DNA from 3 places in the Isoptericola sp. MSGPD8_1_ISO-PGPR-S23-394 genome. Region 3 is predicted to be linked to each of the others. Evidence: riboswitches for the same ligand, from Rfam matches in the RefSeq annotation. Region 3 holds a riboswitch; each other region holds the start of a gene.
What was found. Region 3 has a riboswitch for cyclic di-AMP ahead of AC3RJ8_RS17695 (M15 family metallopeptidase). Riboswitches for the same ligand answer to the same signal wherever they lie in the genome.
Positions count from the first base shown of each region.

Region 1: linked by a shared signal. The riboswitch ahead of AC3RJ8_RS15710 (C40 family peptidase) and the one ahead of AC3RJ8_RS17695 (M15 family metallopeptidase) in region 3 are both predicted to bind cyclic di-AMP.
Region 2: linked by a shared signal. The riboswitch ahead of AC3RJ8_RS03345 (C40 family peptidase) and the one ahead of AC3RJ8_RS17695 (M15 family metallopeptidase) in region 3 are both predicted to bind cyclic di-AMP.

Region 1 covers NZ_CM176517.1:3,413,857-3,417,117, reverse strand. Annotated here, with positions in the region: gene AC3RJ8_RS15720 (hypothetical protein) at 1-89, opposite strand, end outside; gene AC3RJ8_RS15715 (ABC transporter ATP-binding protein) at 89-802, opposite strand; gene AC3RJ8_RS15710 (C40 family peptidase) at 987-1,847, opposite strand; cyclic di-AMP (ydaO/yuaA leader) riboswitch at 1,849-1,998, opposite strand; gene AC3RJ8_RS15705 (septum formation family protein) at 2,313-3,047, opposite strand; gene AC3RJ8_RS15700 (exodeoxyribonuclease III) at 3,058-3,261, opposite strand, start outside.
Region 2 covers NZ_CM176517.1:727,454-730,714, forward strand. Annotated here, with positions in the region: gene AC3RJ8_RS03335 (iron-dependent transcriptional repressor DtxR) at 1-379, shown strand, start outside; cyclic di-AMP (ydaO/yuaA leader) riboswitch at 542-699, shown strand; gene AC3RJ8_RS03340 (C40 family peptidase) at 751-1,494, shown strand; cyclic di-AMP (ydaO/yuaA leader) riboswitch at 1,780-1,971, shown strand; gene AC3RJ8_RS03345 (C40 family peptidase) at 2,068-2,796, shown strand; gene AC3RJ8_RS03350 (universal stress protein) at 2,948-3,261, shown strand, end outside.
Region 3 covers NZ_CM176517.1:3,841,965-3,845,225, forward strand. Annotated here, with positions in the region: gene AC3RJ8_RS17680 (fucose isomerase) at 1-80, shown strand, start outside; gene AC3RJ8_RS17685 (hypothetical protein) at 166-327, shown strand; gene AC3RJ8_RS17690 (superoxide dismutase) at 517-1,137, opposite strand; cyclic di-AMP (ydaO/yuaA leader) riboswitch at 1,382-1,532, shown strand; gene AC3RJ8_RS17695 (M15 family metallopeptidase) at 1,544-2,473, shown strand; gene AC3RJ8_RS17700 (polysaccharide deacetylase family protein) at 2,520-3,261, shown strand, end outside.

The sequences.
Region 1 (3,261 bases), 430 kb from region 3:
TGGACGAGCACGGCGCCGGCGAGGGCGACGATGCCGACCACCCACGGGGCTCGGGTGGAACGCAGCTTGAGCAGCTCGGCGAGGAACATCAACGCACTCCTTCGGTCGCGGCGGTGAGGTCGAGGTAGACGTACTCGAGGGGGTTGTCCCGGGCCAGCTCGTCGAGCGGGCCCGCGGTGATGACCCGGCCCTGGCCGAGCACGACGACGTCGTCGGCGACCTGCGTCACCTCGGACAGGACGTGGCTGGCGAGCAGCACCGCGCCGCCGTCGTCCGCGAACCCGCGCAGGAGCTCGCGCAACCAGCGCATGCCGGCCGGGTCGAGCCCGTTGGCGGGCTCGTCCAGGACGAGGGTCGCCGGGTCACCGAGGAGGGCGGCGGCGAGGCCCAGCCGCTGGCGCATGCCGAGGGAGTAGGTCCGCACGCGGCGGTCGGCGGCCGGCGTCATCCCGACGAGCGCCAGGACGTCGTCGACCCGGCGCGCGGGCAGGTCCCCGGCCAGCGCGAGGATGCGCAGGTGGTCGCGGCCGGTGCGGCCCGGGTGCAGGCCGCCGGCGTCGAGCAGGGCACCCACCGTGCGGGCGGGGTCGTCGAGGTCGCCGTAGCGGCGCCCGTGGACGAGCGCCTGGCCGGCGGTCGGCGCGGCGAGACCGAGCAGCACGTGCAGCGTGGTGGTCTTGCCGGCGCCGTTCGGGCCGAGCAGCCCGACGACGCGTCCCGGTTCGACGGTGAAGCCGACGTCGTGGACGGCGTCGAACGGGCCGTACGACTTGCGCAGCCCCGTGATCTGGATGGCGGGCACGTGGTCCCCTCTCGTGGTGTCCGCGCCGGGAGCGGCGCGAGGACTCCAGCCTGTCCGGAGCGACGTCGTCGTCGCTTCCGGCGGGAGGGGGAACCTGGGCTACGACCTTTGGTGGAATGCCGAACAGGAACCTGGGCCCGTATTCACGGAGGAATACGGGCCCAGGTTCCTGTTCGGCGGTCGATCAGATGCGGACGAACGTCGGGTTGTCCTGCCACATCCTGCGCTTCACGACCCCGACACCCGGCCGGGCGGACTCGATGATCTTGCCGTTGCCGGCGTAGATCGAGACGTGGCCGGGCGTGTAGACGATGTCGCCCGGTCGGGCGTTGCTGCGCGAGACCTTCTTGCCGGCGTTGCGCTGCCCCGACGTCGTGCGCGGCAGCTTCTTGCCGGTGGCCTTCTGGTAGACGTACGAGGTGAAGCCCGAGCAGTCGAAGCCCGACGACGGGCTGGTGCCGCCGTACGTGTACCGGTGGCCGACGTAGCGGTTGGCCACCTTGACGACCTTCGCGCCGCCGGTCTGCTTCGCCTTCATCGTGATGGTGCGGTAGCGCTTGGCCTTGACCAGGCCCGTGGACCGGGCGGGGACCACGGTCAGGCGGATCCGGTTCTTGCCGACGTCGTAGCGCTTCAGCACCGGCTTCATGCGCACGATGCCGTTCTTGTTGAGCTTCTTGACGTTGACCTTCTTGCCGTCGACGAAGAGGCGGACGCGACCCTTGACCGGCTCGCCGTGCTTGGTGGCGTGGACGGTGAAGCGGGGGCGGGTCTTACCCTTGCCCTGCTTCGCGACCTTGCGGGACACGGAGACCTTGACGGCAGACTTGGACTTCTTCGCGGCGACGATGCTCTGCCCGACGGCCGACAGGGTGGTCGTCGTGGCCGAGGTGGTCGTGGACGGGGCGGCGGAGGCCGTGGTGGCCCCGGCGACGAGGGTCCCGCCCGCGAGCGCGGCGGAGAGCGTGATCGCGACGACGGAGCGTCGCAGGCGCGGTGCGCCGGCGTCCTGCGGGCGCGCAGGGCTGTGCTGGGTGATGGACATGGGTACCTCTCCAGCCTGCGAGATGAGCTGTCGGATGAGGCCGAGAAGTGATGGCCCGCCGTCGTGAGACGGCTTAACCCCGAGGCCGGAACGAGTCCGGCCGAAGAACGTGGTTCTCCCGCTGCTGCCGTGGGTTCGGTGATGCCGGACCACCGGCAGCACTGGGCTTGCGGTCCGACCGTTCACCCCGGAGACGGGGCGACCCGGGCACGCTAGCCCGCGCTCGCAACAGATCACAATCAGGTCACGGCGCGTTCTCGGGGTGCTTCGCGGAGAACCTGTGAAGGATCTCGGCCGCCGGCGCATGCCGGAATCTTCGGCCCGATCGGCTCTTGCCGGGGCGAAACCGGTCAAGACGACCAGACGATCTGTCCCGGTTCGTCGGCTTGTCACGCGGGCCGTGCAGGCCGATGACCGGCGTTCACGCAGGTCGAGGGGCGGCCTTCACATCTCGCGTGACGTCGGTCACTCCAGAAGGGTGCCGGTGCGCGGAGCGTCCCCGACGGCGACGCACAGTCCGGCACGGTCGCCCTCGGCCCAGGACTCCTCGCTCGGTGTCCACACGACCCACCTCAGGTCGTCCCCGGCGCCCGCCTCCTGGGCCCGCGGGCCCAGCAGCTCCGGGCCGCACGCGCGGGACGCGCGGGCGGTCAGGGTCTCGGAACCCGGCCAGACCTCGTCCCCGGCCGAGTCGTGGCGGCCGACGACCTGCACGACGTGCTCGTCCGCGCAGGGCACCACCTCGACGGTCGCGACGGCGGACCCGTCCGGCAGCTCGGCCACGCAGGACCCGAGGACGAGCTGCACGGCGTTGACCTGCCGCGGCTCGTCGAGGTCCGCCGCCACGGGCTCCCAGGCCTGCTCCTGCGCCCGGTTCACCGCCCACGCGCCACCGGCGGCCGCGGCGACCACCAGGACGATCACGCCCAGCACGGCGACCACCCACGCCCGGGCCCGACGGCGCGCCGCCGCGCGCTCCGCCGCGGTCGGGCCACCAGGGGCGCCCCAGCGGGCACCGAAGGCGTCCGGGTCGTCCGCGGTCGCTCCGGGCACGTGCCCCGGCGCGACCCCCGGGCGTGCGGGCGGCCCGGCGAGTCCCGGCGTCCCGCCGTCGCCCGGGGCGCCCTCCGCTGCGGGGCCCGTCCCCGGACCGGGGGAGACGAACTGCGGGTCCTCGGGACGGTCGGGCACGTCGGTCATGGGCACCAACCTATCGGCGCGACGGCGAGGGGTCCGCGAGGTCGAGGACCACGGGGACGTGGTCGCTCGCCCCCTTGCCCTTGCGCTCGTCGCGGTCGATCGTCACCGCGCGGACCCGCTCGCGCAGGGCCGGCGAGGCGTAGGCGAAGTCGATCCGCAGCCCCTTGTTCCGAGGGAAGGCGAGCTGCTGGTAGTCCCAGTAGGTGTACGTGTG
Region 2 (3,261 bases), 830 kb from region 3:
GATGAGCGACCTCGTCGAGCGCCGCCTCGTCACCCTCCTCGACCACCCGCACCACGACCCGTACGGGAACCCCATCCCGGGGCTGTCCGAGCTCGGCGAGCAGTACGAGGACGTGCCGTTCCTCGAGGGTGTGCAGTCGCTGCCCGCCTTCCTGCGCGGGCAGACAGAGAACGTCGAGATCGTCCTGCAGCGCATCGCCGAGCCCGTGCAGGTCGACGACGAGTTCCTCGCCCGGCTCGAGCGCGTCGGGCTGGTGCCGGGGGCTCGCATCGAGGCCCGCACGCTCGGCGACTACTACGCCGTCCAGGCCGACGGCGCGAGCGAGGGCCTCGAGCTACCCGACGACCTCGCCAAGCACCTGTTCGTGGCGGCCCGCTGACCGTTCCCGCGGGCCCGTCGCGACGCACGGGACACCGCGGCGGGCGGGCTGTGATCGGAACGTGACATCACCGGTGGGTTCGGGTACGGTCAGACACGCTCGCCGGAGTGCCCTCCGCCGAGTGCCGGGCCGGACCGCCAAGTCCTGCCGCCGTCCCGGCCCCACGGAAGACCGCCGGCAGGAGCGGGGGACCCATTTGTGGGCATCGGTGACGGTGTCCTTGGGGTGAAGCCGCACGGGACCTCTGGTTCTGTGGGGCCGGGTGATTTCTCCCACCCGAACCCGACAGCTGACCTCGTAGGCGACAGGAGAGGGAAGACGTGAACGCATCTACCAGGACGCGCGGCAAGCACCGCGCTGCGCGGCGTCCGATGTTGGCTGCGCCGTCCGCGGCGGCCGGTCGTCGGGCTGCTGTGGTGGCCACTGCTGGTGGTCTGCTGGTCTCGACGATCGGTGGGGCTTCTGCGGCGCACGCCGCTCCGGTCGACAGCGACGCGGCGAAGAAGCTGAGCACGGTCGATCTGGGTGCTCTGACGGATCAGGCGCGTTCGGCGCTGGAGGCGGCTCCGGTCGTGACCGTGGACTCCGAGGCGAAGGTCTCGGTGGAGAAGGTCACGCCGAAGATCGCTGCGCGTGCCGAGATCAAGGCGGCGCCGGAGCCCGAGCCGGAGCCGGTGCGTGAGGTCGCGCCGTCGCGTTCGGCCGAGCGGACCGCGGTGGAGTCCACCAGCGAGTCGAGCACCGAGTCGTCCAGCACCGAGTCCACGGCGGCACCCGCGTCGGCCAACGGCTCCATCATCTCGATCGCCTCGCGCTACGTGGGTGTGCCCTACGTCTCGGGCGGCACCTCGCCGTCCGGCTTCGACTGCTCGGGCTTCACCCAGTACGTCTTCGCGCAGGCGGGCATCTCGCTCCCGCGCGCCTCCTCGGCGCAGCGCTACGCCGGCACGGTCGTCTCCCGCGCGGACGCGCAGCCGGGCGACCTCATCTGGTCGCCGGGTCACATCGCCATCTACGCCGGCGGCAACACCCAGATCGACGCCCCGCGCCCGGGCAAGACGATCCAGTTCCGGAGCATCTGGCAGTCGAACCCCACGTTCATCCGCGTCGGCTGACCCCCCGGGTCGCCACGCCACCACGAGGCCCTGCCGCGCACCACGCGCGGCAGGGCCTCGTGCCGTCCCGGCCTCTGTGCGCCGCTGCGCCATGCCGGGGCGCTGGAGGCCTTGCTTCGGGTATCGCGACAGGGGGGCGGGCGGAGGATCTCCGGCGCTCAGCGGGCCCTCCAGCACCTCCAGGGGGCTGGTGACGGAGGCCATCCCTCGTCACCGTGACCTAAACGTGACATGGGCGCCGTGATCCGCTACGGTTTCCTCGTCCGGTGGAGCATTCTGCCGGATCCTGACCGGACGCCGAGTCCTGCCACCGGTCGGGGAACCAAGACCGCCGGCAGGAGCGGGGGACCCATTTGTGGGCATCGGTGACGGTGTCCTTGGGGTGAAGCCGCACGGGACCTCTGGTTCTGTGGGGCCGGGTGATTTCTCCCACCCGAACCCGACAGCTGACCTCGTAGGCGACAGGAGAGGGAAGACGTGAACGCATCTACCAGGACGCGCGGCAAGCACCGCGCTGCGCGGCGTCCGATGTTGGCTGCGCCGTCCGCGGCGGCCGGTCGTCGGGCTGCTGTGGTGGCCACTGCTGGTGGTCTGCTGGTCTCGACGATCGGTGGGGCTTCTGCGGCGCACGCCGCTCCGGTCGACAGCGACGCGGCGAAGAAGCTGAGCACGGTCGATCTGGGTGCTCTGACGGATCAGGCGCGTTCGGCGCTGGAGGCGGCTCCGGTCGTGACCGTGGACTCCGAGGCGAAGGTCTCGGTGGAGAAGGTCACGCCGAAGATCGCTGCGCGTGCCGAGATCAAGGCGGCGCCGGAGCCCGAGCCGGAGCCGGTGCGTGAGGTCGCGCCGTCGCGTTCGGCCGAGCGGACCGCGGTGGAGTCCACCAGCGAGTCGAGCACCGAGTCGAGCACCGAGTCGTCCAGCACCGAGTCCACGGCGGCACCCGCCGCGAGCGCGAGCGGCTCCTCGGCCGTCTCGATCGCCGCCCGCTACATCGGCGTCAAGTACGTCGTGGGTGGCGCGTCGCCGTCCGGCTTCGACTGCTCCGGGCTCGTGACCTACGTCTACAACCAGCTCGGCGTGTCGCTGCCGCACTCCTCCAGCGCGATCCGCAGCGCGTCGAACACCACCGTCATCTCCGCGTCGGAGGCTCGTGCCGGTGACCTCATCTGGTCGCCCGGACACATCTCGATCTACATCGGCAACGGCCAGCAGATCGAGGCGACGCGTCCCGGTGGCTGGGTCGTGCGACAGTCCGGCATCTGGCAGTCCAGCCCCACCTACCTGCGGGTGACCGGCTGACCTGACCGCCCCAGCATCCACGACGCCCCGACGTTCCCCGTGAAGGTCGGGGCGTCGTGCTGTCCTTTGCTACACCTTGCGGCCGTCTTTCGTTACGCTTGAACCACAGTTGTTCCGGACGTCGAGGTCCGGGCATGACGGGAGGCGCGACATGACACGTCCTGAGGTCGTCCTGGTGGGCGTCGACGGTTCCACCGCGAGCCTGCACGCCCTGGACTGGGCGGCGACGTACGCCCAGCGGGTCGGATGGGGGCTGCACATCGTGTGCAGCTATTCGCTGCCGTCGTTCACAGCGGCATCGCTCGACGGCGGGTACGCGGCTCTCGACGACACGGCCATCGCCGAGGGGGCGAAGGCGGTCCTCGCCGAGGCGCAGGCGCGCGTCGAGGGGCTGGGCATCCCCGTGGAAGGGACCGTCGCCACGGGAGACGCGGCCGGTGTGCTCGTCGAGATGTCGAGCGACCA
Region 3 (3,261 bases):
CGCTGACTGCCAAGGCGGCGCTGTTCGCCGGTCTGGGCATGCCCGTGCACCTCTGCGGAGACACGTCGCTCACCGCGTGACGTCGCGCGCCTGGACGCCACGGCAGAGGACTCCCGTGCCGAGGCCGAGGAAGCGTACGCAGCAAGCTCCGAGACGCTCGCCGCCGTGATCGACGACGGCAGGCCCGCCCCGCGCGCCCGCAAGGGTCGGGTGGACGACCCGGCGGTCCGCCGCGACCTGCGCACGGCGCTGACCGACGCCGAGGTGCTGCGCGACATCGAGATCTCCGGCCCGGCCACCACCCGCACGGTCGAGGCGATGGCGTAGCCGCGCCCGAACCAGTTGGGTGCGGACACCGTGTCGTCGCGGGGCCGGGGGGCCTACCGGTGCATGCCTCCTGGTCGTTGGCAGGCACCGGTTCGCTGGGCCTCGGGAGGCGAAGACCGGTCGAGCGTCTCGATTCCTCCGAGATCAGCCGTAGGTCCGGGAGGAACAGAGACGCTCGACGGGTGGGCCTCAGGCGATGAAGCCTGCGGTCTGGGTGCGGGCGCGGTCGAGGCGGGCGGCGACGTCGCGCCAGTTGGCGATGTTCCAGAACGCCTTGACGTAGTCGGCCTTGACGTTGAGGTAGTCGAGGTAGAAGGCGTGCTCCCACATGTCGAGCATGAGCAGCGGGACGATGCCGACCGGGACGTTGGCCTGCTGGTCGAAGAGCTGGAAGATCAGCAGCTTCTGACCGAGGGAGTCCCAGCCGAGCACGGCCCATCCGGAGCCCTGGATGCCGGTCGCGGTGGCGGCGAAGTGGGCCTGGAAGGCGGCGAAGGAGCCGAACTGGTCCTTGATGGCCTCGGCCAGCTCGCCCTCGGGCTCGCCGCCGCCCTCGGGCGAGAGGTTGTGCCAGAAGATCGTGTGGTTGGTGTGCCCGCCGAGGTGGAACGCGAGGTTCTTCTCGTGGAGGTTCACCGTGGCGAGGTCGCCGGACTCGCGGGCCTCGGCCAGCTTCTCCAGCGCCGTGTTCGCCCCCGCGACGTAGGCGGCGTGGTGCTTGTCGTGGTGGAGCTCCATGATCTTGCCGCTGATGTGCGGCTCGAGCGCGCTGTAGTCGTAGGGCAGGTCAGGCAGCGTGTATCCGGTCATCGTGGATCCGTCCTTCCGTGGCGGGGTGGAACTGTTCGACCGTAGGACCTCGACCATCGTTGAGGTCAAGAGAGACCTCCGTCACACTGCCGGACCGGTCCCCGGCAGGGAGCGGACGGTCGCGGTTCGACGGCGGCTCGATGGTGCTGACCACCACCGTTACAGATTCGTGACAATCACGCACGCAGGGGATATGGTCTCCTCACCTCGCGCCCGCGAGGTGCACGGATGGGCCGCCGAGCCCTGTCACCATCCGCTGCTCCAGGACCAGACAGGGACGGGGGACCCACTTCACGGGCGTCACGAGCGCCCTCGGGGTGAAGCCGGCGCCGCCGGCCGGGTCAGTCTCCGACCCGAACCCGACAGCTAACCCCGCAGGCGTCAGGAGAGCACCGATGAACGACGCGTGCCCGCGCGCAGCCGCACCACCGGACCACCGCCGTCGGACCTCTGGACCGGCAGCATGAAGCACGCACAGCAGGGTCCCGCCCCGGCCGGAACCCGCCGGTCCCGGCGCGAACCCGTCCGCGGTCGCCACCTCGCCGAGAAGCCCCGGCGACGCTCCTCCGCGGCACCCCGGGCCACGCTGTCCCTCACCGCGGCCGCCGCCCTGGTGCTCGCCACCGGCGGCACCTACCTGGCCGAGGCCGGACCGGTCGTCCGCACCACGACCACCGACGACGCCGCCACGACCACGCGAGCACCGGCACCCGTCGCCCAGGCCGCCCCGACCGCGCCCGCCGCGCCGGCGGCTCCGGCAGCAGCGGCCGCTCCAGGGGCTGCCGCCGCGCCGGCAGCGCGGCAGGCGCCCGCGGTGACGGTGGACCGGGACCTGGCCGTGTCCCGCACGGACGAGCGCGTCCCCCGCAAGGACCGCACCATCCAGCCCGCCCCGGAGCCCACGCCCGAGAACCCGCCGGGGTGCGACACCCCCGTCCAGGACGGCTGGTCGAACGGGCGCCTGCCCAGCGACCAGCTCTGCGCGCCGTGGGACGGCGCCGTGCTCGTCCGCGCCGACGTCGCCCGCTCCCTGGCCGAGCTGAACGACCTCTACACCGCACGGTTCGGCGAGCCGATGTGCGTCACCGACGGCTACCGCTCCTACGACCAGCAGGTCGCCACGAAGGCCGCCAAGGGGTACCTGGCCGCCACGCCGGGGACCTCGAACCACGGCTGGGGCCTGGCCGTCGACCTCTGCCCCGAGACCTACGCCGGCGAGCGTGGTACATGGCTCCACGAGCACGCGCCCGCCCTCGGCTGGGTCAACCCGGACTGGGCGCAGCCCGGTGGGTCCAAGCCCGAGCCGTGGCACTGGGAGTCCACGCTCGTGCCGTGACAGGTCCGGGCTGGCCCGAACGGCTCGGACGCCAGAGAATCGCCCTGTGAGCACGTCGGGACCCGACCCTGAACAGCTGCCGGCCGCACGCCCGCCCGGCCGGGGTCGCCGCGCGGCGTGGTGGATCGCCGCGGCGGTCGTCCTCCTCCTCGCGGTGGGCGCCGTCGTCGTCGGCGTGCTGGAGCACCGGGCCTGGGTCGACGCCGCGGCGGAGCACGAGGCCGAGGTGGCCCGCGTCACCCAGGAGGCCGAGACGTCCCGCGCCCGCGCCGAGGCCGACTACACCGCGAGCCTCGATGCCCTCGACGACGCGATCGAGGCGGCCCGGCCGGTGCTCACGGACAGCGAGGGCCAGGTGGCCGACGACGCCGTCCGCGCACCGCTCGCCGACGCGCTCGACGAGGCCGGCAGGCTCCGCGACGCCGAGGTGACCTACCCCGTCACGACGCGCACCGTCGAGGAGGTCACCCGGCCGAACCCGTTCCGTCCGCAGACGTTGCCGCGGGTGCAGGTCGAGGTGGTCGAGAGCTCCGACCCGGCACCCTCCGACCTCGACGCCGCGGCGGACGACGTGGCCGAGGCGCGCGACGCCGTCGTCGAGGCCCGCCGGCAGTGGGCCCACGACGAGCTCCGGACCGCCACCACCGAGGCGGCAGATGCCGTGACCGACCTCGAGGGGACCGTCGGGGCAAGCACGCTCCGACCGCTCGAGGAGGCGGTGGCCGAGGCCGAGACGGTCCTCGACGCCGGGGTCGCGGCCGTCGACCCGGACGAGGCCGTCGCCCTGC